One region of the Rossellomorea sp. DA94 genome, then DNA from elsewhere that is predicted to be linked to it. Evidence: riboswitches for the same ligand, from Rfam matches in the RefSeq annotation. Region 1 holds a riboswitch; each other region holds the start of a gene.

Region 1 (10,649 bases):
CGTGATCCGATTGTCCCCATGCTGACGTGGTCTTCCTGGTTCGCGGATGACGGAATTGAGTCGACGCTCGCCGGATGGGCAAGGGTTTTGTTTTCGGATACTAGTGATGCCGCGCAGTATTGCATGATCATGGCACCTGACTGTAGTCCCGGTTGGGGACTTAAGAAAGGTGGCAAGTCATTGAGCTGCGGGTTCACCAGGCGTTCAATCCGTCGCTCTGAAATGTTTGCGAGTTCCGCGACGGCTATCTTCATGAAGTCCATGGCAAACGCGATCGGCTGGCCGTGGAAGTTCCCTCCTGAGATGATCTTTTCTCCATCGTCGAAAATGAGCGGATTATCCGTTGCCGCGTTCATTTCGATTTCGAGTTTTTCTTTTACATAGTCAAGGGCCTGCCAGGAGGCTCCGTGAACCTGAGGGATGCACCTTAGAGAGTACGCATCCTGCACCCGGAGCTCTCCCTGTTTCGTTGTGAGCTTGCTGTCCTGTAAGTAGTCTCTGATTCTTTGAGCCGTAGCGACCTGTTGAGGATATCCCCTTACTAAATGAATATCTTCGTCGAAGGCATCCATGATTCCTCTTAATCCTTCCAAGGTCAGACTGGCAATCATCTCACTTTGGAAGGCGAGTTCCTCCGCCTCCAGGTATCCGATCACGCCCATAGCTGTCATGGCCTGGGTTCCGTTGATGAGTGCCAATCCTTCTTTCGCTTGAAGCTGGATCGGGAAGATGTTTTCTTTTGAGAGGACAGGGAGAGTCTGATGGACTTCACCTTGATAGTGGACTTCCCCTTCACCCATTAGCGCCAGTGCCAGATGGGAAAGTGGCGCCAGGTCTCCACTTGCTCCAAGTGAACCCTGCTGAGGTATCACCGGATGAATTCCTTTGTTCAAGAATTCCGCTAAGCGCTCGACAATGACCGGTCTAACCCCTGAATACCCTTTTAAAAGAGCGTTACATCTCAGTAGAAGCATGGCACGTGAAACGTTCTCCGGGAATGGATCACCAACCCCACACGCATGAGAATGAATCAGGTTCAACTGAAGCTCCTCCACGTCATCCGCATCGATCAGCACATCACTGAATTTCCCGAAGCCCGTGTTGATCCCATACACCACACGCTTCTCCTTCACAATCTTCTCAACCGCCTCGCGACTCTTCCGCACACGCTCCATACTAAGCGGCGAAAGCTCCACAGGCTCCTTCCCATAAATCACCCGCTTCGCCTCATCCAAACTCAAACTACAACCCGTCAACTCCACCATGTTGGTTCACTCCTTCTATTTTTTAGGGACGGACCTCTGAAAATCACTTATTTTCGGTTCGTTCCCACTGTCTTTACCGTTATTACTGACTTTTTTGCTTTCTTGCTTTAACCTGCTGCGGGACGGACCCCTTCGTAGGTTCCTGCGTCCACACAAAAAGGAGGCTCGACCAAAGACAGACTTCTGCCTTTGGTCGAGCCTCCTTTCAACTAATATCTCTAGGCTCTCATTATTTAAATATGATTGATTCCAAGTCCGATCGTTTCGTGCTCCAACCCCTTAATGGGCGCACCAATCGTTCCATATAACGCGACGGCGATCCATTCGCCTTCCTCTTCACTTTCATACGGAGTCCCTCTCACAACGGAGAAGCGCAGGCCCACTGTCCGCAGAATCTCGCCCAATTGAGTCTGACCGCGGGTGACCCCTGTCAGTGCTTCCATGATCGCGTGGTACAAAGCATGCATCTCCCGGTACAGATCTTCCCGGACCAGGTCACTCCGCTTTGCCGCTGTTTCTATCGCGGCCACGATTTTCTGGCTGTCCATCGATCCGATCTTACCGGTGCAGTAACTCCAATTCAGCTCATTGAAATGACGGTTCCACTCTTCCTCTTCCCTGTCTAACAGGAGAAGGAGCATGGCGTTCTTTCCGATACGAGTATGATCTGTCTTATTCAAGTGGCATTCGCACCTTCGTGAAAATTCTAAAAATACTAACAACTACTATTATTGTATGGTCTGATTCATAAGAGGTCAACGAAAAAAAGAGTGATTTTAGAAACTTAGAGAGGTAGTTTGGTAGCGTGGTAAAGGGTTTTTGAAGGATAATAGCAGGAGAGCTGGTGGAGGTCCGTCCCTCAAAAAAAGACGTACCTGTTCAGGTTCGCCTCATTCCTCCTTTACTCTTCTTGTTTTTTTCCTTTTCCTTTGAATACCTGGGGATTGTTCATGAGGTAGGTGACGGTTCCGTCATCGGACTTCAGGCTTAAGTAGGATAGGATGTCCTGTTTGTCTTCGCTCGTTATCGGACCGTCTACAGGGTATAGGGGCTGGATATTCAATTGCTCCGTTCCCTCCCGCTTTTCGAGTACAATCTTGCAATCCTTTGGTGTGTTGTCGCCTATCCGGACAAATTTGAACGGGATGGAGTGACTCCGATCGACGGGAACGGCAAACAATGTCGTGAACCCGACTGTTTCAAGAATCTTATCAGAGTACATGATACTCTCAAGGGCATGAGAAAACCCCGGCGGACGGTTCACCACGACCAACTTATTGTAATAATGCTGCCCCTGAAAAACGACTAAATGCTTTTTTGATTTCTTGACGATTCTCTTGGAAACGTGAAAATCCTCGAATATTAAAAGAAATTCTTTTCTCATACTTTCCTCCTCCTTGAAATAGGAATTTTGTCCTACTGATTATGAATTTCGACACCATGACACAAATCCCTCTATATTTTTCCAAAAATATTTTATTTTTTTCACTTTTTAATTGTATTTTTATGGAATTCTTCTTTTGGTGCGCCCTTTTCAACATATTCCTTATATCGGCTGATTTGTGGAGCCGGAAAGTAATTGAGGGTGCGTTCCTTGGAAAGTAAGGGGTTATCAATGGAATGGATGTAGAAAGGATAACTGCTCCAGGGGTATTTCTCGGGGTGGATGGTGAGTTTCGCTTCAACCGGATTGTGGTGGATATATCTGCTCGCTTTAATAAAATAGGATGGCGTATCGATCTTGGTCGATCCATACCTCCCTTGGAACACATGCCCGACATAATCATATTTCTTGTTGAAATAAACGGCGTAGCGGGTGTGAAGGATTCGGATGATTTTCTCCAGTGGAACATCGTGGGTTTCGATCAGCAGATGAATGTGGTTGGACATCAAACAGTAGGCGTGGATGGTAAATGGGTCCTTATCTTTCGTTTCCTGCAAATACCTTACATACTTCTTACGGTCTTCATCATCATGAAACAGATCCTGCTTCCGGTTCCCCCTCGCCGTCACATGATACGTCGTTCCCGGACTCCAATTCCGAGGCGTTCGAACCATAACATCACTCCTTTTCTTAAATCTCCTAATCTTACACTTTACCTATTCGACACAAATGCGTAAAATCCTCTTTTTTATTGAGGGACGGACCTCTATTCATTCACAAATCTCTGTAAATGAAACGGGTAGCGAGGTCCGTCCCTCTTCCTATCTCTCTCTTCTGTCGTAGTCAAGATTGGTGATGCTTCTGTGTGTGTAGTAGATGATTCGCTGTTTGCCATGATGTTTCGTACTGAATATCAAATTCGACTCCGGTTTCATCTGGATCCATGTGATGACTTTCTTTTCTCCCCTTGTTGAAAGACTGGCCACTCTTCCTTTTGGTTGTTCCCCCACTCTATCTCCACCTTTTCCCCCAATTCGACAAAATTACAATTATATTTACATTTTAATACGTTTTCCTGTAATTTTGTATACCTTTTCCAAATTACCTTGAATCGTAATCAAAATAACGATTTCAAAACGTGTAATTTCCTAATACATGAACATAAAAGCTTTATCTTGAAGAAAAAAGGGATAGTCGGTGAAAACAATGGATTTACATGTAGAATTACAGCATTATCGCAATGATGTATTCGAGCTTACCCAGAGAGAAGCTGCCCTTCGCCTGAACATCAGCCAGGACGCACTATCAAACTACGAAAATGGTGAAAGGGACATCCCCTACAAGATGCTGCTTACCTTTAAGGAAGTCTATAAAATCCCGACCTATGAAATGAACCGGATCATGTTAGGTGAGGAAAGCGACGGCCTTGGACAGAGCCACGACCCCATGATTCTGAGAGAAACCTTTGAAGACGGAGAAACAAAAGAAATCCTGAAAACCCTCGGGGAACACCCCAAATTCAAACGAACCCTTTCATCCCTCTCCTACTTCACAGACAAGCGCAAAGAAAAATTCATCGCCCACGTGAACCACTTCTATCAGACAATGAAGGGATGGTAGAATCCTTGGGAGGGACGGACCTCACTATCCGCAACTTAAACCCTGTTATACCGGGGTTTCCGTTCCTATCTACTCATAAAAGTGAGGTCCGTCCCTCTATCTGGTGAGGTCACCTACCAAAAAAAGCGCCTAGATACCCGATATTGGGGTCTAGAGCGCTTTTTGATTTGTATCTATGGTGTATCCTGATTGAAGTTCTTGTTTGAGCCAGTGGATCATGGTGTTGGTGTCCATGTTTCCTTGTTGACCTTTGTCGAACGCTTTTTGGATCACATTCAGAATATGCTGATCACCGTTCACATTTCTTTTCAAAATGACAACCTCCTACATCATTAAACAGTTTATATCACTTTATTACACTATTAGACGGCATTTCAAACATCAATTTTATGCTATATTACCAGAAAAAACCACTAAATGGAAGATGAAATTTATGAGAATTGTCTTAAAATATGACTATATAACTATTCAACTTCTCTACCTTTTTGTCGATATAATAGTGGTATGGCCATGAAAAGTGGCAAAATCATCGAAAGGTGATGACGCCAAAGCTAAAGGGGCTATCACAGTCAGCTACCAAACCAAGGAGGAATTATTTTGTCGTTTTTGACACCGGAAGAAATAGTAGTAAAGAAGAAAGCTCGAAAAATGTGGATGTACATAAGTTTATTTGTTTTTACTGTCGCGCTTATTGCGGGCACAACATTTTTAACGTACAACATGTAAAAGCGTCTTGAGGCGCTTTTTTAATTTTATAAATTTTCATTCTACAATTTATGGAAACTTTCGGGGTTTTTCGATAGAATAAGAGGAGTAATCTAAACTAGTTGGAGGCAACCATTTATGCATAAAGAAGTTAAACTCATCAGGGGATTAAGACAACCATCCTACTTCTTTTATCAATTAAAGGTAATGGAAGTATTAAGAGGATATAAACAAAAAATTCTCCTTATCTTTCTATTGTCAGCCCTTGTCTTTGGCCTCATTTCTTCCTTTGGAATCGGAATGGATCCTCTTTCAAAGGAACTGACGAAACTTTCGCCCTTCACATTTGAGATGGAAAAGTTCTTGTTTCTATTAGGAAGAATCATTTCTGGAATATTATATGCGGCTGTAATTCTGTTTGTACCAGCTCTGATATTCTGGACCATTTCAGACGAAGGTGAATATCGCAAGCTTGTTATCACGCAAAGCTTAGTTCTTATCATTTTATTAATTGAAAGACTAACGTACATTCCTTTATCCATTTTCCTTTCACTTGATTGGTTCTCATCGCCCCTATCACTCGGAGTAATCGCTCAATACTTAACCGATAAACCATGGGTCATCTATTTCCTGGGCTGTTTCTCCCTATTTAAGATATGGGTTTTCTATATTCAATACAAAGGTGTCAAAAAGCTCACCCAACAAAAAAACTGGCTCATCTGGCTCGTGATTTTGTTAACGAATCTACTATTCTGGGCTGCTACTGCATCTCTTGCATTCCTGAATTTATCCACTCTAATCTAACTATTTAAAGGCTGTGAACAATCATGAACAAACGAAGCATATTCTATACCACCCTCACTGTCTCGCTCCTTTTTATAGGTGCCAATACATATCTCATCGAAAAAGCGGACAGTAAAGTCGACCGGGAAGTCCGTGTCGCCGTATGGGAACCCGTTAACAAAGGGGCTCTCGCCAAAGAAATGCCGAAAGCAGGAGTCGTCGCTTCCGAAGAAGAAAATTACATCTATTTTAACGATGAATTCGGTTCCTTCAAAAAGTTCCTCGTCAAAGAAGGGGATCAGGTCAAATCCGGAACACCCCTCTATGAATATGAAGTAACCGATCAATCTCAGCAAAAAAGCGTATTGGAATCAGAAGCTGATCAACTCGAAGACGAAATCGACAGCATCGAAAACAATATTTCCGACCTGAAGCGACTTGAATCATCCCTCCCATCAGGGTCTACAGATGATAAAGAAATTCCCATCGACGCCAGTGCCCTTCAATCGGAATATGATTTAAAAAAAGAGATTGCCGCGAAAGAGCTGGAAATCGATCGCCTTGAAAGCCAAATCGACAATCTCGAGCGCCAAATCAAGGATATCGAATCATACGAAACGACCCTGACCGTCCAAAGCAGCGTGGACGGAACCATCAAGGACCTTTCCCATGCCATCGACAATCCATTGATCACGATTGCATCGCAGTCCACCATCGTCACAACCGACCTGACGGAAAAAGAAATCGTCAAAGTCGATGAAAACATGAGCGCAACCGTTCAATCTGATGTTGAGAAAAAGACCCAAAAAGGAATCGTTACCCGGGTAGCAACCTTGCCAAAGAATGATCCTCACATCCAAACCGACAGTCTGTACCCTGTAGAAATCAAACTGCAGGACACAAAAAACGAACTGCTTCCAGGACACCATGTCTTCCTATCCATCATCACGGATGAAGTAAAGGGCGCATTTGTGGTCCCAATGACGGCTGTTGAAAAAGATGGGGAATACAAATACATTTGGATTTTAACACCAAAAGGAACCGTCGAAAAACGAAAAGTCGAAACCGGACTTACAGTGGGCGGACAGCAGCAAATCAAATCCGGAGTAAAAGCAGGGGAATACTATATTGTCTATCCTGAAGAGATCCCGGCCTTACAAAAAGGTGCTGCATTCATCACGGCCCTTGATTGGGATAAAGTGAAACTCAGGGATTTGAAGAAATTCGATCGTCCGACGATTCTTGAGAATTTATTGTTGGGGATATTGGAACGGAAATAAAATGACAAAAAACCAAGAATGCCTCTGCATTCTTGGTTTTTTTCAACTTCCATCATCCATTCTCATTCTTTCATCCCAAAGAAAGAATATGACCGAACAGCATACTGCAGGCAATGAGATTCCAGGATAAATAAAGTAGGTCAACGCTCCAAATCCAATATGTATAAGTCCCGACACCCACCTGCGATTCCTCAAAACCTTCATGGAAATGCCCTCCGCCACCAAGGAAGCAGGCAAACCATACACAAAGTTACCGAGCAGACTAAGTAAAAGCACCACTATCAAAGATAGAAAATATTCACCCTCAACCATATAAGCATCCCCTCTAAAAAGAGACACGACGAAATAAAAAATGAATAATCCAATGGTAAAACAGATGGAGGTATAAATAGCCGCTTTGACTTTGCGAAAATTGTCTTTAACTATTATCCCCCTTAAGGTAGGAATCATAAAGATGACGAACACTACCCCCAGTAATGCTATTGCATCAAATGAAGTATGCGAGACCACTAAAATGGTCACAACCACTATCAGTGAAAAAATAAAGATACCATTCTTTTTCAACACGTCTTTCCACAAACCTTTTTATTTTCATTGTACAACAGATAAAAAGATCGCGAAAACCCCCTTTCCTATACATACTCCTCACCCACCAACAAATACTATCCCTACACTAAAGAAAAGGAGCCCGAATCCACCATGAAAACAATCAAACAGCTAACCATCCTTCTATCACTCCTTACCCTTACCCTAACCCTGCCCACCCCCTCCACAACCGCAGCCACACCACCCCACAAAAACGTCATCCTCATGATCATGGACGGCACCAACTCCGACATCCTCACCCTGTCCCGCTGGTATCGAGGGACGGACCTCAAGCTCGATACGATTCTGAGAGGCGGTGTCCGGACCTATTCCGCCCAGTCCGCCATCACCGATTCCGCTGCAGCAGGTTCCGCCATGGCGACAGGTGTGAAAACGAAAGCGGATTATATAGGAATGAACCCCGACAGGCGGCCCGTTCTGACCGTCCTGGAAGGCGCCAAGCTGTCCGGCTACAAGACCGGCATCGTCTCCACCTCCCCCATCCAGCACGCCACCCCTGCTGCGTTCACGTCCCATGTCTTGAACCGGGATGAATTCGGGGATATCGGTGAACAGCAGGTGTACCAAGGGCTGGATGTCGTACTGGGCGGAGGCGGAGCATGGCTAAAGCCTCAAACCAAGGAGCCCACCAAAGACGATGACGGCATGCTGAAAACAAAGCAGGTCAGCCGTGAAGACGGAGAAAACCTCTATAAAGAGATCCATTCTTCCGGATATGAGTTGGTTCAGAAGAGGGACGGACTTCTAAGGGGATCGGCCTCACCTAAGCTATGGGGCGTGTTTGCTGACGAGGATATCTCTTATGAATTGGACCGTTCTCAGCTGAATCCTGATGAACCTTCCCTTGCAGAGATGACCCGTGCAGCCATTGGCAGGCTTTCTCAAAGTGAAAAGGGATTCTTCCTCATGGTCGAAGGCAGCAAGGTGGACTGGGCCGCTCATAAGAACGACCCGGTCGGGATGATCAGTGAGGTATTGAGCTTTGACGATGCAGTCAGTGAAGCCCTTGATTTTGCCCGTAAGGACGGGAACACCATGGTGGTTGCCGTGACGGATCATGGAAACAGCGGACTGACAATTGGAAATCATGGGACAAACGGTGATTATAAAAGCCTGCCTGCCGATCGATTCATCAAACCGTTGAAGAAAGCCAGGCTTACCGTCAAGGGGGCCACCTCCCAGTTGAGGAAGGATCGATCGAATTTAAAAGAGGTTCTTTCAAGCTATGGGTTGGGTGACCTGAGCGAGAAGGAATTTGGCGCGATGGAAGCCGCAAAGGGCGTGGACGATCTTGAAACTGAGATGGTGAAACTGATGGCGAAGCGGGCACATCTCGGCTTCACCACCCACGGTCATACCGGTGAAGACGTTTTTTTATACTCATATGGACCAGATAAGCCGGTTGGACTGATCGAAAACACCGACATCCCACGGGTGATCTCTGATTATATGGGATTTTCACTGGATACCGGTCCGCTCGCCTCCTGGTATGTGGGTGGGATGACATACTATCGGGAACGAGGGTATGAGGTAACGGTGGAGGGACGGACCTCTAAAAACCCTGTGATGGTGGCGAAACGTGATGGCCAGGTGCTCCGTTTTCCGGAAAATAAGGATTTTTATTGGAGAAATGATGAAAAAGTGGGGTTGAAGAGCGTGAATGTGTTTGATGGGGAGCGGTTTTATGTGCATGTGGAGGAGTAGGGGGATTGGGAAGGTTTTGCAGGGGATCTTCATCCTACTAAAAATATTATAAACCGTCCCCTCCACTGCGGTGCCAGGCACCAAACCCACCTCCCCTCCCACACGATTCGACAAACCCCACAGCCCCTCCTCACCACTTCCCCCACCCCATGTTCCTTTTCCCCCTCCTTTTGCGTTATAATAAAAGAATGCGATTTTATAGATTGGAGAGGTTGGTTGATGTCGATTCGTATTCAGGAGTTGAAGGATAAGTTACTTCCCATGAGTCAGTCGATACAGGGTGAACTGGACCCGAATCAGGACGAGAGCAAGAATGTCGTGTCGAAGGGCCTTCTTTTGTTCCGTCAGAATCTGGTTTCGAACGTGAAGGTCCGGGATGATGAAGTGTCGGCGGAGGTGCAGGATGTGACGCCTGTAACCTTGGAGCTGAACTTATTGTTCCCCCTTTTAAGCAAGTGCTCATGTCCTAAAGGTAGTTGGTGCCGGCATCAAATGGCGACCTTTTTTATGCTCTATAACAAAGTGGGACGGGTCAGTGAGTGGATCCAGAATTGGCGGAGTCAGTCACAGCCTGCCACTCCGGAAGCACAATCACTGGATGCTTTAATGAAAAAGCACGGTGCCTTAAAGAAGGCGAGCGATCTATTGAACGAACGGAAAACACGCGGGAACACCCCTCTGGAATGGTGGCAGTTCTTTGACTCCCTTCTGAAAAAGGAAGACCTGGAGTTACTTGAAAGACAGCCCTATTTAATGGACGTCCTCGTGCAGAATATAACGAAGCGATTTATGAAGGAAGCTCCTTTCGAACGGGAATGGAAGCCTCTTTATCAGCTGTATGCGACTTTTTACCTCTCGATTAAAATCGACCTTTTTCTACAAAAACGGAATGTCGAGCTGAGTCGTGAGCAGTACAGCATGTATGATTTCCTGTTAGGTGAAATGGAAGATGCCGTGGAGAAGCTGTCGATCCATGCCATGCCGTTCAGCTTCGATCCGTATATTGCTTTTTTGAAAAAGCAGACGATCGAGATGAGCGATTCCACGGAGAACAGCACGATGATGAAGGCCGAGGTGTACCGCTTCCTATGGTACTACTTGTTCAAACAGAAATCGTGGCGCCGCGAAGAAGTGACGCGATTGGAAGAGCAGGATAAGCAGGATCCGACATTCTTCAACGTCGCCCTCCTTCATCAATACCTACTCCTTGAGGATTTGAATAAAGCAAGTGAAATCGTCGATGAACTTGGAACAGAACTTGTCGCTTACAGTGAGTTCTGGCTCCGTAAATTTTTCGTTGGG
Region 2 (10,649 bases), 330 kb from region 1:
GGAAAGTTCAACGCCGTAGTGGAAGACATCAAAGAACGTAACGATAAAGGACAGCCTGTACTGGTCGGTACGGTTGCCGTTGAAACGTCAGAATTGATTTCTAAGCTCCTCACGAAAAAAGGCGTACGCCATAACGTGTTGAATGCGAAAAACCATGGCCGTGAAGCGGAAATCATTTTAGAAGCGGGTCAGCCTGGTGCTGTGACGATCGCCACGAATATGGCCGGTCGTGGTACAGATATCAAGCTTGGCGAAGGCGTCATCGATCTTGGCGGTCTTGCCGTCATCGGTACGGAACGTCACGAATCAAGACGTATCGATAATCAGCTTCGTGGACGTTCCGGACGTCAGGGAGATCCAGGGGTGACTCAATTCTATCTTTCAATGGAAGATGAATTGATGAGAAGATTCGGCTCCGACAACATGAAGAGCATGATGGAACGTCTTGGAATGGACGATTCCCAGCCGATCCAGAGTAAAATGGTCAGCCGTGCTGTCGAATCGGCTCAAAAACGAGTGGAAGGAAACAACTTCGACGCTCGTAAACAGCTTCTTCAATATGATGATGTCCTGCGTCAACAGCGTGAAATCATCTACAAGCAGCGTAACGAAGTCATCGATTCCGAAAACCTTCGTGACATCGTTGAAGGCATGATTAAATCAGTCATCGAGCGCCAGGTAGCGGCTCATACGGCAGAAGAAGAGATGGAGAATTGGAATCTGCAAGGTATCGTGGATTACGTCAATGCCAACCTTCTACCGGAAAATGACGTGACAGTCGACGACCTTCGTGGAAAAGAAGCCGATGAAATGATGGCTCTCATCTTTGAAGATGTACAGCATCGCTACAATGAAAAAGAAGAGCAGCTGACACCGGAACAGATGCGTGAGTTTGAAAAGGTCATCCTGCTTCGCGCCGTTGATACGAAATGGATCGATCACATCGATGCCATGGATCAACTTCGCCAGGGTATCCACCTCCGTGCATACGGACAAAATGATCCACTGCGTGAATACCAGCATGAAGGCTTCGCCATGTTCGAAAGCATGGTACTCGCCATCGAAGAAGACGTGGCAAAATACGTCATGAAAGCGGAAATCCGCAACAACCTGGAACGCCAGGAAGTGGCCAAGGGCCAAGCGGTCAATCCGAAAGAAGACGGAGCAAAAACCAAAAAACAACCAGTCCGCAAACAAGCAGACGTCGGACGCAACGACCCATGCCCATGCGGAAGCGGCAAAAAATACAAACACTGCCACGGCATAACCGGATAATTTTTATGATTTGAGATGATACCTGGGACTTATTTTGCTAAAATAAATCCCAGGTACTTTTCCGTTTTTTATGGGTTAGATAAATTAGAAGGCATTAATAATGAATATACTTGTAAAATTGGCAAGTGATAAAACACTATTGATTGAAGCGGAAGGTGCTCGACTCCTGCGGGAAACGCGTGGAAGTTGAGACCCCACAGGGCTTTAGCCCGAGGAGGCTCAAGCCACGCCCCGCGGAAAGCGAGCACCTGCAGCGGAAATCACACTACTGTCTAATACAAACTTCAAAATGATTTTTACAAAACAACAACCCAAATAACTATAGAGGTGACCACACATGGAACTATCAGAAATCAGAGCAGAGTTAGAAAAATCAGCTAAGACATTAGCGGACTTCAGGGGGTCTCTTTGACTTAGAAAACAAAGAGGCACGAATCCAGGAACTGGACGAAATCATGGTCCAACCCGACTTCTGGGATGACCAGCAAACAGCACAGGGACTGATCAATGAAGGAAACGGCTTGAAGGAACTCGTCAATGAATACAAATCATTGCTTGAATCACAAGAGAACCTCGAATTGACACTTGAACTGGTCAAAGAAGAGCCGGATGAAGAACTTCAAAAAGACCTGGAAGAAGAGCTTGCTGACTTGGTCAAACGTTTAAATGACTACGAGCTGCAGCTTCTTCTAAGCGAAGAACATGATAAAAACAATGCGATCCTTGAACTGCATCCCGGTGCAGGCGGAACCGAGTCCCAGGATTGGGGTTCCATGCTTCTCCGTATGTACACACGTTGGGGTGAAAAACGCGGATTCAAGGTGGAAACACTCGACTATCTTCCAGGTGATGAAGCAGGGATCAAGAGTGTAACGTTAGCGATAAAAGGTCACAACGCATACGGCTACTTGAAAGCTGAAAAGGGCGTACACCGTCTTGTGCGTATTTCACCGTTCGATTCCTCAGGCCGTCGTCACACATCATTCGTATCTTGTGAAGTGATGCCTGAATTCAATGAAGAAATTGAAATCGACATCCGTACGGAAGATCTGAAAATCGATACGTACCGTGCAAGTGGAGCCGGTGGACAGCATATCAATACGACCGACTCAGCTGTCCGTATCACTCACTTACCGACTAACGTGGTGGTAACGTGTCAATCGGAGCGTTCTCAAATCAAGAACCGTGAGTCAGCGATGAAAATGCTGAAAGCGAAGCTCTATCAGAAGCGGATCGAAGAGCAGGAGCAGGAGCTTGCTGAAATCCGTGGAGAGCAAAAAGAAATCGGATGGGGAAGCCAAATCCGTTCCTACGTCTTCCACCCATACTCCATGGTCAAAGACCACAGAACCAACACAGAATCAGGAAACGTACAAGGCGTCATGGACGGTGACATCGACCCATTCATCAACGCCTACCTGCGATCCAAAATAAAGTAATACGTGATAAAAAACTGACCCCGTCAACCACTGGCGGGGTCAGCTTTTTTGAGGGACGGACCTCTAATCAGCACCATAAAGCCACTGTTTCCCCCCAGCCAAGGTCCGTCCCTCAAACCTCACCTCATTAATGCTTTAACACGTTATTGAACTGTTATTTACACCTTTATGCGCCCATGCTATACTCTCAAAGGTTGATACAGGAGGGTCTGATGAAGGTATCACCCTCTATATCATCTTCTTCATCACAGGTTTATGAAAACAGAAGTTCTGCGTTTCTTTGGATGTATATGTATACTTCTTCACAATCCAGGGGTGCCCTTACGGAGGTCCGTCCCTCGAGGAGAGTTGCATCAAAGAAAGCGTTTGTACTCATACTATTAATACATAGGTTAAAGGAGTCGTACTGGATGGGTTTGAAGGAAAGGCGTCGTGAGCAGGTAGTTAATCCACGTAAAGAAAAATTGTTAGAGTATTTGTTTGTTGTGTTCGGTTCAACCATTGTGGCCATTGCGTTTAATGTTTTCTTACTGCCGAATGAGGTCGCTTCAGGAGGAGTAAGCGGGATATCCACGATTCTGAATGGATTGTTTGACTGGAAGCCCGCATATGTTCAGTGGGCATTCAATATACCATTATTCATAGCAGGATTGATCTTCCTTGGTCTTCAATTTGGAGTCAAGACAGCTATCGGTACGGTGTTTTTACCACTGGTCGTGTTCTTGACCGAAGACTGGAAACCCTGGACGGAGGACCCCCTGCTTGGAGCCTTATTCGGGGGAATCGGAGTAGGACTTGGATTAGGGATCGTATTTCGTGGAAGAGCTTCTACGGGAGGGACGGACCTTGCAGCCCAGATTGTCAATAAGTTCACGGGTCTGTCCTTGGGAACCTGTGTTGCCCTGATAGACGGGATGATCGTCCTTTCTGCAGCCATCGTTTACGATATTGAACGTGGATTATATGCTTTGATCGGTTTATATGTAACAAGTAAAACCATCGATCTCGTCCAAGTAGGAATCAGCAGATCGAAAATGGCGCTGATCATTACCAATCGTCAGGAAGAAGTTCGTGAAGGAATTCTGAATAAAATAGACCGTGGAGTGACAAAACTATCAGCATACGGTGGTTATACGGATGACGAGCGCCCGATCCTCATGTGTGTCGTGGACCAGACAGAATTCACAAAACTGAAACAACTGGTCAAAACCATTGACCCTTCAGCATTCGTCGTAACAATGGACGCTTCAGAAGTATTGGGGGAAGGTTTCAAACGGGTTTAAACTTGGTATAATTATGTAATAGAGGGACGGACCTGACAACCGATCCGTGACTCTGAAATATGTTTCCTAGGGGGATAAAAATGAAGAAAAAGCTGCTAGGTGTTCTTTTTGGCGCTTCATTGGTACTTGCAGCCTGCGGTGGTAACGACGGCGACAGTACAGAAACAAGCTCCGGCGGAATGGATCCTGAAAAAATCGTGAATAATAAGTGCTCCAGCTGTCATGGTGGGAACCTTGAAGGCGGAATGGGGCCGGCCCTTAAAAATATTGGGGCAGAACTAAGCAAAGATCAAATCCTTGAAACCATCAAGAATGGTAAAGGACAAATGCCTCCTGGACTCATTAAAGGTGATGAAGCAGAAGCGGTGGCAGAATGGTTATCGAATAAGAAATAAGATTGGGAGAAGAATCCAATGGGTTCTTCTTTTATTTTTGGCGAGATCTGCTTAAACTTCCCCAATCGAGGCTGTTGTTTTATGGACAAAACTTCCTCTAAATAGATATCCACAATTGTTCCCCAATTCTTCTTTAAGTCTTTGTTACAGAACCTTTTCTCATGAAATCATGTAATGGTAATTCACCCTACCAGGTAGAATTATAACCTAGTAACTTAATCTGATTACCATCAACTTAGCGTTTGTCACGACGGTACCCCAATACGATAGGATGTAGTATTAGTACTAGTTACTAGGTATAAATAACTATAAAATGATCTGATTATAGGTAAAATCGACAACAAAACAGGTAATAAATTCACATTTTTTCAGGTTCTGAAATGTAAATGTAATAATTTTTTTCCTTAACTTACTATAAAGAGATGTTATAATAATTTTCGGAAGCGTAATTCGAGGTTTTTCACCATTTTTTGTCTAACGGTGATAAAGACGACTTTGGTTACGTGCCGTGTACATATGTCGATAACAGCCAAGAGGGTAACTACATAATACAAATTAGGTGATTTTAAAATGATAGAAATGAAAGACGTCTACAAGCAGTACAGCAACGGTGTCATGGCTGCTAATGGCTTTAACGTACACATCAAGCAAGGAGAGTTTGTGTATGTGGTTGGGCCGAGTGGTGCCGGGAAGTCTACTTTTATTAAAATGATGTACCGCGAAGAACGTCCTTCCAAAGGAGATATCGTTGTAAATGGTATCAATCTCGCAAAACTGAAAAATAGTAGAGTTCCATACTTAAGAAGAAACGTGGGGGTTGTATTCCAGGATTTCAAGCTTCTACCATCGCTGACAATCTATGAAAACATTGCCTTCGCACTTGAAGTGATAGAAGAACATCCAAAGCAGATTAAGAAAAGAGTCATGGAAGTACTGGACCTGGTAGGGTTAAAGCATAAAGCAAGAATGCTGCCGAATGAACTTTCCGGTGGGGAACAACAACGTGTATCGATTGCTCGATCCATTGTGAACACACCGAAGCTTGTGATCGCGGATGAGCCTACAGGAAACCTTGATCCCGAAACATCCTGGGATATCATGAACATTTTTGAAGAAATCAGCAACCGTGGAACCACGGTGATCATGGCTACGCATAACCGGGAAATCGTGAATACGATCAAGCATCGGGTAATCGCCATTGAAAATGGCCGGATTGTCCGGGACGAACAGCGAGGTGATTACGGTTATGAAAGCTAGAACATATGGCCGCCACTTTAGAGAAAGCTTCAAAAGCATCGGTCGTAACGGCTGGATGACATTCGCATCAGTGAGTGCTGTTACCGTGACACTACTACTTGTTGGTGTGTTCATCGTCTTGATGCTAAACATGAACAAGGTAGCAACTGATATTGAGAAAGACGTTGAAGTACGGGTCTTACTCGAAATTGGGACTGAAAAATCCCAAACTGAACAAATAGAAAAGAAGATACAAAACATAAGTGGTGTGGAATCGGTTGAGTATTCTTCCAAAGAAGAAGAACTTCAGAACCTCGTCAAGGATCTGGGAGACGATTTCAGATTGTTTGAACAAGATAACCCATTATATGATGTGTTTATCGTAAAAGCAGACAATCCAAGGGACACCGGGAAAATCGCAGGTCAAATCAGCAAGTTTGATGGTGTCAATGAAGCCCTTTACGGGGAAGCGAAGATTGAAAAACTATTCAATGTACTGGAAATGAGTCGGAATGTTGGACTTGTATTGATCATCGGTCTGTTGTTCACGGCAATGTTCCTTATTTCAAATACAATCAAAATTACCATTGTCGCCCGAAGAAGGGAAATCGAGATAATGAAACTCGTGGGTGCAACCAACTGGTTTGTACGCTGGCCATTCATATTAGAAGGTTTATGGCTTGGAATTTTAGGTTCTATTATCCCGATCGCTCTTGTCTCAACAGGTTACTACTATGCCTATGGATTTATTAAACCAAAACTACAAAACAATTTTATTCAGATATTAGATTTTACCCCCTTTATCTATCAAGTAAACGGATTAATTCTATTAATGGGTTGCCTGATCGGGGCTTGGGGAAGCTTTATGTCTGTGCGTAAATTCTTAAAAGTGTAAAATTTGATAGGTTGATAGAAGCTGAAAGGAGCATGCCGCTTGAACAAGAAGTATTTCATATCATTATCTATTGCAGCAGCATTAACAATCGGAAGTCTACCAACGTTAGCAACCACTGCTAGCGCTAACTCCTCCGTGGAGGACTTGAAGAAACAGCAGGACGACGTTTCATCTAAAAAAGAAGAGATCAATGGCAAGATTAGTGAAAAAAATTCTCAAATCGACCAAACGATCAATAAACAAAAAGACCTTGAATCACAGATTGCCGAAATCAGTACGAAATTAAAAGATACAGAAACGAAGATTGCCGAAAAAACAAAAGAAATTGATGAAACAACAGCAAAGATCAATAAACTTAAAGCGGATATTGAAGAGTTAAAGAAGAAGATTGAAGAGCGTAATGAACTTCTGAAGGAACGTGCTCGTGCCATTCAGGAAAAAGGCGGCTCTGCCAATTACCTAGACGTACTACTAGGAGCGGAAAGCTTCGGAGACTTCATCAACCGTGTCACAGCAGTGAATACCATTGTAAGTGCAGACAAAAAGATCATGGACGAACAGAAACGTGATCAAGAGGAATTAGAGAAGAAGCAAGCGGAAGTGGAAAAGGAGCTTGCTGATCTAGAATCGTCTAAAGCAAACTTGGAATCGTTGAAGAAAGACCTTGATAGTCAAAAGGCTAAAAAAGCTGAATTATTTAAGCAGCTGGAAGCTCAACAGGCTTCATTAAAAGTAGAAAAAGCCGATCTTGAGAAAGAGTCCGATGAACTTTCAAAAATGGAACATCAGCTTGAAGGTGAAATCCAGGCTGAGCAAGCACGTCTGGCAGAATTAGCCCGTCAGCGTGAAATCGAACGTAAGCGCCAGGCAGAAGCGGAAGCGGCGAAGCGTGCAGCAGCACAACAGCAGGCGACAGCAAGCAGCAGCGGCGGGTCTTCATCAGCATCAGTAGCTCCTGAAGAAACAGCTCCAAGTGCCCCTGTAAGTGCAGGAGCATGGACAGCACCAGCACGTGGAACAATCACAACCAACTTTGGTTGGGATGTCTTAAATGGTGAGCGACGTTTCCACTACGGTACAGACATTGCGGCACGTGGAAGTGTTCCAATCTCTGCAGCAGCAGATGGTTATGTCATCAAGAGCCATTACAGCTCAAGCTACGGTAACGTAGTGTACATCACTCACTCTATTAACGGTCAAATGTTTACCACTGTGTATGCCCACATGTCTTCTTCATTAGTGAGCACTGGACAAGCAGTAAATAAAGGTGACAAAATCGGTTACATGGGTAACACAGGTTACTCTTTCGGACAGCATTTACACTTTGAACTATACAGAGGTTCATGGAGTGCGTCACACGCTAATGCTGTTAACCCACGTCAATATATTAACTTTTAAGTTTTAAAAGTCCCTCTTCTATTTTGAAGGGGGACTTTTTTGAGTGAAGGCGGAGGAACTCTTTCTTCCAACTACTTGTAAAGATTGTTAACTGGTAAATCAACAACTTGTTTACGAAAGACTGTTTTCATATCCTTATTTTTCTAGTATAATGGCAATATTCAAGTGATTTTTCGAAAAAGGCAAACTAATTGAAAGATTAGGACGCAAAACCACGGGTCTACCATTTTTATTAAAATAATGATCGCCGGGTTACCGAAAACAATGGAAGCAATGAATACTAATTCGAATCTTTTTCTAGTATCATTCAGCCTGCCTTTTTGGTGGGCTTTTTCTCTGGGAATGTTCGTTTTTGTTGGATTTGAATCTGTACGAAGGATGATGATGTTGGAGTTAGCAGATATAAAAAGACAATTAAGAAGTTTCTGCAGAAGAAATCGCACAGCATTGAAGTACACTCATATTGGTGAGTACTCTGCGGAAGAAGTGTGTGAGATGTTTATTGAATGTGTCGGAATCGAAGAGATACAAAAGATTCTACATGACATTGACATTATCAATCAACGCGGTGGAGATACCGTCAAATACTTCATGCTCATCCTCGAAGGATTGAGAGCTGCTTAAGATTTAGATTCCTTCACAGGGGAGCATATTTTCACGTCGTATACGAAAGGATCCTTCAGAGAGGGATCCTTTTTTGCCGGGAAAAGAGCACTATCACCGTCTGTAATCATGACGGTAAGGGATACACTATGAGTAAATCACTTGCCTGAATGATGGAAATTTAAGATACTAATACATAATAGGGTATATATTTCGAACGGAGGAAACGTCATGACCGGACACTTATTCGAACATCACAAAGCTTCAAAGCTGCTTGACCCGGAACGACAAGAGCTTGTACCAGTGGATAATGTATTAAAGTTGCTTCAATTGAGGAAGGAGGATATCGTTGCCGATCTAGGCTGCGGGAATGGCTATCTAACCCTTCCGATTGCCAAAGAGGTGGAGACGAAGGTCCAGGCGGTAGACCTGCAGCAGGAGATGCTTGAGTACCTTAAACATCGTGCTGGGGAAGAAAACATAGATAATATCGTGTATGTAAAGTCGTCTCTTGAATACCTTAGCTTTAACAAAAGTACATTGGATAGGGCCGTTTCTGCCTTCGTCTTACATGAAGTGCCGGACCTGATCAAAGTCTTTCAGGATCTTCACGATATGCTGAAGGACGATGGAATCTGGTTGATTCTTGATTGGGAAGCGGTGGAATCGGAAATGGGTCCTCCTTTAGAAGAACGTATACCATCTGAGGAACTTGAACGTCAGCTCAATTCAGGAGGATTCAAGACAACAGTGGGGCATCTGCATCCTTCTGTATACTATATCGTTGTGAGAAAAAACACTTCTTTATGAAAGGTGTAGAACTGAATGGATGAAAGATGGTACACCGTAGGCTCTCTTACTTTCCCATCAATCTGGGGAGCGATCATCGCCTCGTTCATTTTGACCTTTCTTTTCCTCTACTTCTGGAATCGAAAGGCTAGCGACTGGTATTCAAATGGAGTTTTTTACTGCTTGGTCATCTGGAAGCTGAGTGTCATTCTCGTTGATTTTCAAAATGTCATTGAACATCCCATTACGATCCTTTATTTCAATGGTGGAATGTGGGGGTATTGGTTAGGCTTGCTGACAGTGCTTTTATTCATTTTCGTTAAAAGGGTGGATAGGACGTCTCACCTGGTCATTGCCTGGATGAGCACAGTCGTTTTCTTTGAACTTATCTTTCATTTGCTCCAATTTGATATTCTTGCAGGGGTATTTCAATTCATCATCAACGGTGCACTGATCTTATTTTTACTGAAAAAAGAAAATGATAGCGATACTTGGGCCATCCAATTGGTGATCGTTTTCACCCTTCTTCAACTGCTATTCCAATCCATTTATGGAGGCTTTATGTTTACCACTGTCACCTGGACGTATCTCATTGTGATGGTTTATCTTATCTTTTTCAACGGAAGGTGGAAAACGAACATTGAATAAACGAAATTTTGCTCTGGCGATCGTTGCCCTGCTGATCGGGATCTTCCTGGTGAATTTGTTTCAGGATCAACAGGAAAAAAAGGCAAAAGAAGAGGCTGACCAGTTGGCCAAAGAGTCCATGGATCTGACTGATGCCAAGCAGGGGCTCACGAAAGGGGATCGTGCACCGGACTTTACCTTGACCACTTTAGATGGTGAAGAAGTCAAGCTTTCCGACTATCAGGGAAAGAAAGTGATCCTGAATTTCTGGGCCACCTGGTGCCCGCCATGTAAAGCGGAAATGCCCCATATGGAACAGTATTACGAAAAAAACGCGAAAAAAGAAAATGTCGAAATCCTTGCCGTCAACTTGACCTCACAGGATGATGGGGAGAAGGCAGTCCAGCAATTTGTCGACGGTTACGAACTCACTTTCCCCATTCTCATGGATGAGAATGGGGATATCGGAGACGAGTACCGGGCATTCACGATCCCGACCACTTACATGATCGACACAAACGGCCTCATCCAGCACAAAATCGTCGGCCCCATGAACGAAGAAATGATGGGTAAAATGGTCGAAGGGATGAAATAATGAGAGGGACGGACCTCGATCAGGACGTTTCAATGCATACACTATGAGGTATAAATAACCATGACCCAAAAAGGAGGATCACTATGTTCCACTACACAAAAGAAGTTTCAATGA
Region 3 (10,649 bases), 450 kb from region 1:
TTCAGGAGATTTTTATGCATTCCCTGTACTGGTATCCATCATCATTGCCTCCATTGTAGCCCTTGCGATGAATCGGAAAGAGTCGTTAACCTCTAAGGTTGAACGGTTCGCAAAAGGTGCCGGGCACCCGGACATTATGATTATGGTCTTTATCTTCTTATTAGCCGGTGCGTTTTCCGGTGTAGCAGAAAAGATGGGCGCCGTTGATTCAACCGTCAATTTTGCCCTATCCGTGCTTCCTGGTAATCTGATCATTGTTGGATTATTCATCATCGCCGCTTTCATTTCCCTATCAATGGGGACATCAATGGGGACGATTGCAGCACTTGCCCCAATCGGAGTAGGCATCAGCTCAGGAGCCGACATTTCTATGCCACTTGCTATGGCCACCGTCATCGGGGGAGCGATGTTCGGGGACAATTTATCGTTCATCTCGGATACAACGATTGCAGCCGTACGCACACAGAAAACCGAAATGAAGGACAAGTTCAAAGTGAACTTCTTCATTGTCTTACCCGCAGCCATCATCACGATGGTCATCCTTTTTTTCCTTACGATGGGGACTCCATCCTCCGTCGACGCAGGAAGCTTCGACTGGATTAAAATCATCCCTTACCTCGGAGTGATCATTGGGGCCCTTGCAGGATTAAACGTATTTGTCGTTTTAATCGGCGGGATTGTGTTGGCAGGGGTTATCGGATTTTCGGATGGAAGCTTTACCCCATCGAGTTACTTTGGTAGTGTAGCCGACGGGATGACGGGCATGGCAGAGATTGTGATCCTTTCCATCCTGATCGGCGGAGTCGTCGAACTGATTCGTCATAATGGAGGGATTCAAGCTATCCTTTACCATGCCACACGTAAGATTAAATCTCCTCAGGGAGCACAGCTTGCAACAGCAGGCTTGGTCAGTTCGACGAATCTTTGCACAGCCAATAACACAATTTCCATTATCATCGCAGGACCACTGGCCAAAACGCTTAGCGATCAGTATGGCGTAGATTCCCGTAAGTCAGCAAGTATCCTCGATATTTTCTCTTGTGCCGTTCAAGGGTTGATCCCATACGGTGCACAGGCACTGTTAGTGGCGGAAGTAGCCGGCATATCACCTGTCAGCATCATCCCTTATGCCTTCTACCCTGTCCTGATTGCCGTTTGCGGACTGATTGCGATTCAATTCGCCCTTCCGAAGTTCACACGGAGAACCGCTACTGATGGAGATCCGGTCCGTTCTTCTTAGTCCGTTGGAAAAGAGACAAATCCGTCTGGGTTTGTCTCTTTTTTGTGTCTGGGTTATTCAAACACCATTAAAAAAGCAGACCCCGATTTCCGGAATCTGCTCTTTTCTTATAACAAATCATTCACATGATACAGTTTACCACTTTCAATATTGGTTTTGGTTATGAGAGCCACCAGTGCATCCGCTACCGTGTCCGTGCTGCGCAGCATCCCCTCTTCTTTGTAGCGCTGGAACGACTCAACCTCGGCAAAGGCTTCTTTGGAGGACGAGCGGATTTCCCCCTGCATATCCGTATCCATCACTCCCGGACTGAAAGCGATGACCTGATGACGGCTATGTGTGTTGGAGAGCTCAAGGCTCACCGTTTCAGTCAGCATATTGACTCCCGCCTTAGTCGCGCAATACGTACTCCAGCCATAAACGGGACGACTTCCCGCTCCTGAACTGATGTTGACCATGATCATTTTCGATTCAGAGCCTTTTGCTGCCTTGAGCAATTCATTGGTGGCGATCATAGGTGAAAGTAGATTGACGTGGACACTCGTTTCCATTGCTTCATTTTCCACTTCACCCGACGTATTGATCGGTGTCACCACGCCTGCATTTTGAACGACATATATCTTCTTGGCTCCAGATCCAAATACCTTTGCCCCTACTTCGCGGAACACCGCTTCTGTTTGTCCCGATTGAGATAGATCACAGGGAAAGAATTCATACGACACTTCTTTTTCCCGTGCAAGCTTTTGTAAGCTGTCATTATCCGAACGGGATATATTGAGAATACCGATGCCTTTTTCAATAAAGAGCCTGGCGACGGACTCCCCTAATCCCCTTGTTGCTCCTGTCACGATTGCATAATCCATTTCGAATCATCTCCTTCTTACATACTGATTATAAAGGAGAGTTTCCTTTCCTCAAAAAATTAAGCATCAAGTTAACCGAATTTTTACTAATATTTGTGAAAAAGCACACCATCAAGGCATGCTCTCATCAATCAAATGATATTCCGGTATGAGGTCGGATAGTGGTACGATCGACGCTTTTTTCTCATAAAGGGGAAGAAATTCTTTTAACATGGTGGCAACCTTCATGCCTGTAACCCCCACATGCCCGATCGCGATGGTTGCATCATCACGATCCAATGTCTTTGAAAGGAGTCTCGCCTGCTTCCCGATGTGTTGAATGGTGTAGATATCATCAAAGAATAATTCGTTTTCTAGGTATGGGACGCCCATTTCCTTTGCAAGCTTCGGAATGACACTCTTTCCTGTTGTTTTACTATCCAGATAAAATAAACCCCTTTCCTTGCATATGCCGAGGACAATCCTCATGACCCGCTCATCAGCGGTGGCCTTCGAGCCCATATGATGATTGACTCCTACTGCATAAGGAACCTCTTCCAGGGCTTGCTCCACTCTCTTCCTGATTTCTTCATCGGATAGGGAGGTCGTGATGGCCCCCGGTCCGAGCCAGCTCGCTTTCCCTGACATCGGTTCCATGGGTAGGTGGACGATAACCTCATGTCCATTTTTATGGGCTTTTTCCGCATCTGCCTTGGTCGTTGGGAGAAAAGGCATGACCGCAATCGTCAACGTGACGGGAAGGCTCAGAATTTCCTCCGTCCCTTTCATGTCGTTTCCTAAATCATCGATCACAATCGCAAGTTCATTCTGATGTGCCGGAAGAGGAAGGATGTTTCTTGCTGAAGCGGACATCTGTATGGAAAAAGTCATAAGTAAACAGATAACAAGGGTTCTCATATAGCATCACTCCTTTTTCTTTAGGATGTCCATTTTAATGAGGATATACGAATGGAGGTCCGTCCCTCAAAAATCAGCAAAAAAGAAAGCCGGGAAGCGTAAATACGCTTCCCGGCTTGGAATTCAGGAGGGACGGACCTATTGATCCCAGGCTTTGGTGGGACGGTCTTTAGGGTAGCCGTGGGTTTGGCGATATGTTTTTCTTTGTGTTGTGAAGTCCCACCAGTTCTTACTGCTTTCAGGGTAATTGGCGTGGTGGACGACACACCTGAGTGAGTCTTCCACGCATGGGTCCATCCAAACACCGTACTTCTTCTCTAAGTCGATGATAAGGTCTTCCCCCTTCTCTCCCTTGATTTCTTCAAATGTATAAAATCCAAGATCCTCTACAACATTGTGAGCCATATTGGGTCCAATGGAAGGGATCTGTTGAAATATGGACATGCCGACTAAATATCGGGATCTTTCCATTGTAATGTTCAGTTTCTCCCGGAGAAGTTCAGGAGAACATTCATGTAGATCGCCGAGTCGTAACTTGGCTTTGCGGAGGGCTGACCTCTCCTGATCAGTCAATGGAAGTTTAGGGCTTTTTCTGCTCACCTTTCGTCTCCTCCTTATCCTTTAAAGGTTTGCTGGCGGACAAATTGGAAGTCTTCCACCGCGGGACGGTTCGTTTTCTTTTTTGCTATTTTTTGTTTCGTCTTGATTGGCTTGTCGTTCACCAGCACCCCGACTTTCGTCTGCTGGATTTCCTTCACTCCCTGAACAATCAGCTGCATGGCGATGATCGCGATCATGAAGGCAACGAGTGGTGCAATGACAATCCAGTACTTGCCTGTCATAAGGGAATTCTTCGTGGAACTGATCAGTCCCGACCATTCAAATGTTCCTGATTTCGGAGGATCCGGGACCAGACCGCCTGTTATGATCGTCCCTCCAAGGAAAAGATGAAATAATCCGAGATGCACAAGGATAAGAAGCGTCTGGATGAATTGCTGTCCCCATATAATAAACAGCCTTGGAGCCAGGTGAGGGAAGAGATGCGTCCAAAGCAGGTGCTTGTTGCTTCCTCCAAGGAGCTTCGCAGACAAGACAAAATCCTGCTTCCCTATTAATTTCAGTTCATTCCCGATTAATACAGTGGTCAACGGCAGCACAAGGATCGTTAAGACAACGGCTTCGAACACCAATCTTTCAAAAATCGAGTGATCCCACCCCAACACAGGCAGCCCCCAAAGGACCGGTCTTAATAAGAGATAAGCGATAAGACTTAAAGGAAGAAAGTGAATCGAATCCACCATGCGGTCAAGCCAGTTCTTCCTGCTTTCTTTCAAGTGGAAATGATAGGCGATACCAAGATAGAATCCCCCTATCACCCGCAGTGAAGCAACAATTAAAGCAAACAACAGGGTATACTTCGCCCCCACAATAAGCTGATCGAGAATACTGTAACCGAAGAAATCAGATCCCAGAATCATGTCCCCAAATGGTTTATGAGGAGGGGCACTGATGATCCGCCCCTCGTCATTTTTCATAAATTGAATTTGTTTGATGGGCTCTTCTTTCAACGTTGAATAAAGGAAGCTGGCCGCGATCAAACCAAATATCACCGTGAACCCGGTCGCGAACTTGCCATTATGCATGTGCTGCCACCAAAGCCTGCGAAGGGTCGATAGAAAGCCCCATATCTTCCATTCAGTCCATTTCGTTTTATCCCGTTTATATTTCGTGTGATCCTCACTGCTCTCATGATTGATCCACAGGTAAACACCTTGGTATACGACGAAAAAAGGTGTGTAGATCATAATCAATGAGATCGCAATCACCATCGGCCTGAAATCCTGTATGATATAATAGGTGATTCCTCTCATGTTAAAAATGGTTTCAATGATGAATAAACTCGACAGCATCCCCCAAATGATCAGCTTTCCATGATAGAAAAGACTTGGTGAGATATTTTTCAAAACATGTGAAAAGAGGATCCGCCCTTTCGACATCCCCTTACTCTGGGCAAATTCAATGTGAGGCTTCAATAACTCTTCTTCCATAATGAAAATGAGGATCCGGAAAAAAGAGATCATCGGGATGATCGACAGCGTAATCATCGGGGCAAGAAAGATCTTCTCCTCCCCGAACTCGGTAAAATTCATCAGTTCCACACCGAAATATTTAAATACATAGACAATCATCAACTGGAGCATGAACGCAAACATTAAATCAGGCACCGTCTCCAAGAGATTCAATGCTTTCTTAAGAACCGATGTGATCGGTCGGGGTAAAAAGACGGTGAAAACGGTAAGAATAAAGGCAATACCAAGCCCTATGCCCAATGCTCCCCCAATAATCTGCAGTGAATACAGGTATGGTCCCCAAAGCATATCGAGGAAATTGACGGTAATCCCTTTATATGAATAACTCCAATTGGCCCCATCCATGAAAACAAAGATGAACTTGATGAACTCCTCCAAGTAGCCAACAACATTATACAGCCCTCTTTCCTTGAACACTTCCGGGGCAATACTCACGGCCAGGATCCCAATTAGACCGAGAATATAATAAAAGATGAACCTGATTGGAAACTTGAGATATTTCATATATTGAATCCCCTTTTATTCTCTTTTTCCTCAGTTTAATAGAAATGTTAAAATTTTTCAATTTTATTTCAAATCTGACAATTCGGTAACAAAAAGAGTGACCCCGCTATGTCAGAGTCACTCTCACCGTCTAAGCCAATAACCGGCTCGGCTTTCCTAAATAAAAGCCCTGTCCAATCGTTATCCCGATTTCCCTTGCCACCTGCATATCCTGTTTTGTTTCGATCCCCTCTAACACAATCAACGTATCACTGCCGTAGAATTGGCTGAAAAAAGAGAGGAACCGCTGTTTCTTTTCATCCTGTGCCAAATTCATGGCGAAATAGCGGTCAAGCTTGATGATTTCCGGTTCATATTCAATGGATTTCTTGATGGAAGACGTCCCCTGCCCGAAATCATCAATCGCATACCAGACACCATATTGCTTCAGTTCCTTCAAAGACTCTTTCAACAACGGATTCTGCCAAAGCTCTTCCGCACTGGACTCATTAATTTCAAGCACAAGACGGCCCTTCATGTCAGAATGGCGGTCCATAAGATCGGAAAAATAGGTGTGAAAGCTCGGGTGCAAAATCGTGGTGATATAAATATTGAGAAACAGTTTACAGTCCCCGATCCCGTTTTCCGAAAAACTTTCAAGTGCCTTTGAAATGGACAACGTATCCAGTTTGTACAAGATATTGGCCTTCATGGCCGATTGAAATACACTTTCGGGATTTTCATTATACTTATTTCGCAAAAGACCCTCATAAGCATAGAGGGTTCGATGTTCACCCATATCATATAATGGCTGAAAATCATGGTAGATAAAGTCGTCTTGGAAAATAGTAAAGATGTTCATAGGACCCCTATACTCTCTCTTTAGTTTTTGGTCTTACCCACAAAAAAAACCACACAAAAACGCATTATCCGCGTTCGCATGTGGTCGGTTGCGCTACTGGCTCCCCTAAATGTAAGCGCCCATCTATCATTTAGGTTCAAAGCCCCCAGTCGAATGGTCAGCTTATAAAGATATTTGTCTTATAAGAAAAATATACCACATAACTAGTACTTATGGGGTGTATTTTCCATAAATTATTTGAAAATTCATAAAGAAAGACTATCTTGAAACAAATGGATTGCCACTAACCCAGAATCTCCATGGATAATCCCTGGCTTCCCCTGTGTTATCAATCCCAATTCGTTTCCCGGCGGAAATGTTTTCAGGTTGATACCCTTCTGTAATCATGAGCGGCGGTTGTAAATAACTCCCCCCATAATCCTCCATGGTAATGCCCAGAGCCTTCGTCAACTTTCCCGGCCCATTGGTCCAATTCTTCTTCACATGACCGGGGCGCCTCGCTTCCATAAGCTCCTGTCCATGAAGAGGCTCTACGGCTCTGATGAGGATCGCTTCAGGCTTCTCCCTTTCTCCGCTCACTACGTTTACGAGGCAGTGAGTATGCATGACGTATGTATAAATGCGGCCAGCTTCATGGAACATCACTTCCGTCCGCTTTGTGCGCCTGTTTCCGTAACTGTGGGCGGCCCTGTCGATCGGCCCCATATAGGCTTCTGTTTCTACAATATAACCTGAAGCGATCCCTTCTTCGGTTTCTTTCACTAACACGCACCCCAACAGAGCTTTGGCAAGCTCCAGCGTCGGCTGCTCGTAAAAGGTTGGGGGCATAGGTGTTCCTTCCATGATTTCACTTCCTTATCTGCATTGTCTAATCTATTTGTACCCTACCTTTGCCTATTTAAATCAAGCATCCACGATTGTAGTAGATTCCACGCCTCGATATTTCAATTCCGGCAACCCTACGCCTCTGGTCCCATTCAAAAATAATCCTATGGCTCATTGTCGTAGTCTCTCCACTGCATTAAAATAAATGTATCAATTGGAAAATCAAACCAAAGCGAGGGATTGAAATGAAAAACGCATTTGCCGTCATGATTGCACTGCTTGCATTGGGGACGCTCTATGTCATCCTAAATGACAATACATCACTGTTTGCAAAAGAAAGTCAGTCAGGAGAACGGATTGAAGTCACGAATAATATCAAACATATCGACCTGGACTTGGAAAACAGCGACACAGAAGTCATACCAACTGACAAGAATGAAGTACAGGTCGATATAGAGGGAAAAGGGACAATGACATTGGCGGTGAACGGAGATACGATTGACGTAGCGGTCAAGCATAAATGGTATCAATGGATTGGATTCAACCGCAAATCAAACGTTACGGTCTATGTTCCGAAAGAATATAGTAACAGCATGGAAATCGATATTGGCGCCGGCAATTTTGTGATGGCTGGAGAATCTGATTCAAAGAAATGGAAGCTCGATGAACTGTCCATTGACATGGGATCTGGGAATATGCAGCTTAAAAACATCGAGACAAATGTGTTCGAACATGATGGCTCTTCAGGGGACCTGGTCGCAAGCGGTCTCACTACAAAGGATGGAAGAGTGGATATCAGTTCGGGGGATGTAGAATTATCAAACTTTGAAGGTCCCCTTGAAGGCGACTTATCCTCAGGGGAATTAACGGTTACCATGGACTCCTTAAAGGGAGACATGACATTCGATGTCAGCTCAGGGGGAGTGGAGCTTGATCTACCGGAGAAAGCAAGCTTTAAACTGAAGGGGCAGGCGAGCAGCGGAGATATCTCCTGCAATCTTCCTCTAAAAAATCAAAAGATAGAAGACGGGGATATTTCAGGGGTCTCAGGCTCCGGGAAATATACCATTGATGTTTCAGTGTCCAGTGGAAATGTAGATATCTACTAAAGAAGAGTGCCGGGAACACCCCGGCACTCTTTTACATTATTTATGATGGAATGGACATCTCCCTTCAATCGGTTCCACATCGTCCCCAATAAAATACTGCTTCCACTCACGGTGTTCGGGATCCCCATAATGACTGATATTAGGATGCTTCGGTAAGCCGTCCCATTTTTCGACCCGCTCTCTTACTTTTTCCCTGGACATGATTCCCCCCTTGGAGGTACCCTCCAAGCCTTCAAAAATCCTTCTTGGCTGAAATCCCAGTACTAAGCTATTCCCAAGATCCCTCGTCTTTCGCTGCTTGTAGGCAGGGGCATTCCCAAACACGAAGAAAGGTTCCCCTGCAAAGGAAAAAGCCCACAAATGGTGATCAGGGTCCTCTGGATAATCTTCCGGCCAATCCTCCTTATCTTCACCATGGAGAAACTGCAGGATCCTCCAGAAATAATCTCTGTAATGAGGGACGGACCTCTCCTCCCTTTCAGGCTCCACAAATAAAAAGAAACCGTGACGGATCAAGCGTTCTCCTTCGGGTACATCAAACAAGTCGATGAACTCCTGAATCGTTTGGGGAAGATGCTCCCAATTGTCATGACTGATATAGGAATACCGAAGCTCACCCTTTTTCTCTCCGGTCATCCCGAAGTAACAAGGGAAAGTGCGGTCAGTTACAACCTCATGAAAGTTCCTATATTCTTCTATAACCCATTGAGGGACAATCTCAGGGTTTGTCATATCTTCTTTTGTCAGTAGTAAACTGTTCGCTGTCAATTCTTCCACCTCAAATTAATGTCGATGGTATGCTCTTCCCGAATTGTGACAGGTTAAAACAATTACTGACAAAAAACACCTCATGGCCAAAAAAAAAGGTAAAGCGAAATCCGCTTTACCCTTTCTTTACCTCTGCCCCTAATTCCACTCCAAGTGCCACGATCGATTGATTGATCCTCCACACATAATAGAAATGGTGAATTAGGTCCACCTGGGACTTACGCCAGCTTGGAGCCTGGGTTTCTATTCTTTCCCGCTCCGGGCTTAAATCCCACATGACGGGAGCACTTCCCTGTTCTTTTAACAATTGCCGAAGCGTCTCAATGTTTTGAGAGATTTTTTCTTCCGTTTCTGAAAACGCACTGCTGAGCTCCTCTGAAACCGTTGCCGGCACCTTTCGATGGGAGGAAGCAAGCAGGTGCTTTGCGTAATAATTAATGGCCGTCACCACGGTAATCCAGCGCCCGACTCCCGACCTCGTCAAAGACCCGGGTCTTTGCAGAAGGGATTGTGCCTCATCCTTGATCGCCTGAAGTTTCTGATCCAGATCAAACGCTTGATCTGTCAACGCTTTGTCTTCCGGGACCATGAAGGTGTTAATATAGGAAGAAACATACCCTTCCAGATCCCCAAAGAAATCATCAAAGCTATCGGCGACTTTGTCTTTTGTTCTTTTTGGAAATACAAACGCTGAGACAATCAGGGCAATGATAGCTCCTGCAATCGTATCGATGACACGTGCCCCCATGAGCTGAATGCTGATTCCACCGAGAAGGATGTCATACATAAAGGCGATGAGCATCGTAATGAAAAGGCTCATCAATGTATAGGAAACCGGGAACAGATAAAAGGCGAGGAACAGGACCGCAAACAGGAGAACAACCTCCAGCTGTGAATTTCCAGATACAAGGTTTGCGGCTCCAAATCCGATGATGGCCCCGATCACCGTTCCGATCGACCGTTGGAAAGCCTTCATATACGTTCTGCCTACCGTTTCAGTGCCAATTTGAACAATAAAGGTCGTAAGCAAGACCCAGTACGGCTGTGCAGGTGCGATCAGAACCCCGACGATGATCGCAAGCGTTCCCGCTACCAAGGCCTGTATTGCTTTACGCGTAGACGGTTTTAAACTCTTGTCCTCTTCAGACTCATCTTCCTTGTCTTCTTCCTCCGGTTCAGTATCGCTCTCTACAGTCGATTCCTTGTACTCAGACACTTTCAGTGATTCCTGAATCGTAATGGCCGCTTCCAGGACATGGTTCGCAATGGACTCGATCCGTCTCAGGAGGTATACCCAGCCTTCAGGTTTCTCTTCTTGATTCAGAACCTCCGACAATATCAGACGCAGGGCCTGGATGGCTTTTTCCGCCTCTTCAAGGGAGCGGGGATCATAATCCTGGGCCAGTACCTCGGCGTCACGGAGAGAACGGATGACCCATACGAGCAGGCGCCTGAGTTCCATGACCTCCAAAGCTTCCAGGTCCTTCAGCTTTTTCAATGAATCCGTGAGAG

The links. A riboswitch is a leader RNA that binds a small molecule or an ion and turns the genes downstream of it on or off. The one in region 1 is predicted to bind cyclic di-GMP.
Region 2: another riboswitch for cyclic di-GMP. It lies ahead of P8596_RS21145 (hypothetical protein); the one in region 1 lies ahead of P8596_RS22670 (hypothetical protein).
Region 3: another riboswitch for cyclic di-GMP. It lies ahead of P8596_RS01250 (EAL domain-containing protein); the one in region 1 lies ahead of P8596_RS22670 (hypothetical protein).

Annotation. Positions count from the first base shown of each region.
Region 1 covers NZ_CP122397.1:4,397,035-4,407,683, forward strand. Annotated here, with positions in the region: gene hutH (histidine ammonia-lyase) at 1-1,265, opposite strand, end outside; gene hutP (histidine utilization transcription antiterminator HutP) at 1,499-1,945, opposite strand; gene P8596_RS22645 (hypothetical protein) at 2,167-2,649, opposite strand; gene P8596_RS22650 (REP-associated tyrosine transposase) at 2,751-3,323, opposite strand; gene P8596_RS22655 (hypothetical protein) at 3,471-3,659, opposite strand; gene P8596_RS22660 (helix-turn-helix domain-containing protein) at 3,856-4,269, shown strand; gene P8596_RS22665 (hypothetical protein) at 4,420-4,581, opposite strand; cyclic di-GMP riboswitch class I at 4,779-4,850, shown strand; gene P8596_RS22670 (hypothetical protein) at 5,113-5,778, shown strand; gene P8596_RS22675 (efflux RND transporter periplasmic adaptor subunit) at 5,802-7,037, shown strand; gene P8596_RS22680 (hypothetical protein) at 7,080-7,349, opposite strand; gene P8596_RS22685 (alkaline phosphatase) at 7,737-9,347, shown strand; gene P8596_RS22690 (hypothetical protein) at 9,567-10,649, shown strand, end outside.
Region 2 covers NZ_CP122397.1:4,068,013-4,078,661, reverse strand. Annotated here, with positions in the region: gene secA (preprotein translocase subunit SecA) at 1-1,275, shown strand, start outside; one part of gene prfB (peptide chain release factor 2) at 1,613-1,684, shown strand; one part of gene prfB (peptide chain release factor 2) at 1,686-2,714, shown strand; gene P8596_RS21170 (YitT family protein) at 3,125-3,997, shown strand; gene cccB (cytochrome c551) at 4,078-4,392, shown strand; gene ftsE (cell division ATP-binding protein FtsE) at 4,963-5,649, shown strand; gene ftsX (permease-like cell division protein FtsX) at 5,639-6,523, shown strand; gene P8596_RS21150 (murein hydrolase activator EnvC family protein) at 6,563-7,921, shown strand; cyclic di-GMP riboswitch class I at 8,093-8,181, shown strand; gene P8596_RS21145 (hypothetical protein) at 8,186-8,545, shown strand; gene P8596_RS21140 (class I SAM-dependent methyltransferase) at 8,756-9,334, shown strand; gene P8596_RS21135 (hypothetical protein) at 9,350-9,961, shown strand; gene P8596_RS21130 (peroxiredoxin family protein) at 9,954-10,535, shown strand; gene P8596_RS21125 (DUF302 domain-containing protein) at 10,619-10,649, shown strand, end outside.
Region 3 covers NZ_CP122397.1:217,941-228,589, reverse strand. Annotated here, with positions in the region: gene P8596_RS01275 (Na+/H+ antiporter NhaC family protein) at 1-1,240, shown strand, start outside; gene P8596_RS01270 ((S)-benzoin forming benzil reductase) at 1,348-2,103, opposite strand; gene P8596_RS01265 (divergent polysaccharide deacetylase family protein) at 2,215-3,000, opposite strand; gene P8596_RS01260 (helix-hairpin-helix domain-containing protein) at 3,139-3,600, opposite strand; gene P8596_RS01255 (ABC transporter permease subunit) at 3,615-5,594, opposite strand; gene P8596_RS01250 (EAL domain-containing protein) at 5,725-6,435, opposite strand; cyclic di-GMP riboswitch class II at 6,509-6,589, opposite strand; gene P8596_RS01245 (DNA-3-methyladenine glycosylase) at 6,694-7,278, opposite strand; gene P8596_RS01240 (DUF4097 domain-containing protein) at 7,506-8,369, shown strand; gene P8596_RS01235 (YqcI/YcgG family protein) at 8,406-9,101, opposite strand; gene P8596_RS01230 (FUSC family protein) at 9,253-10,649, opposite strand, start outside.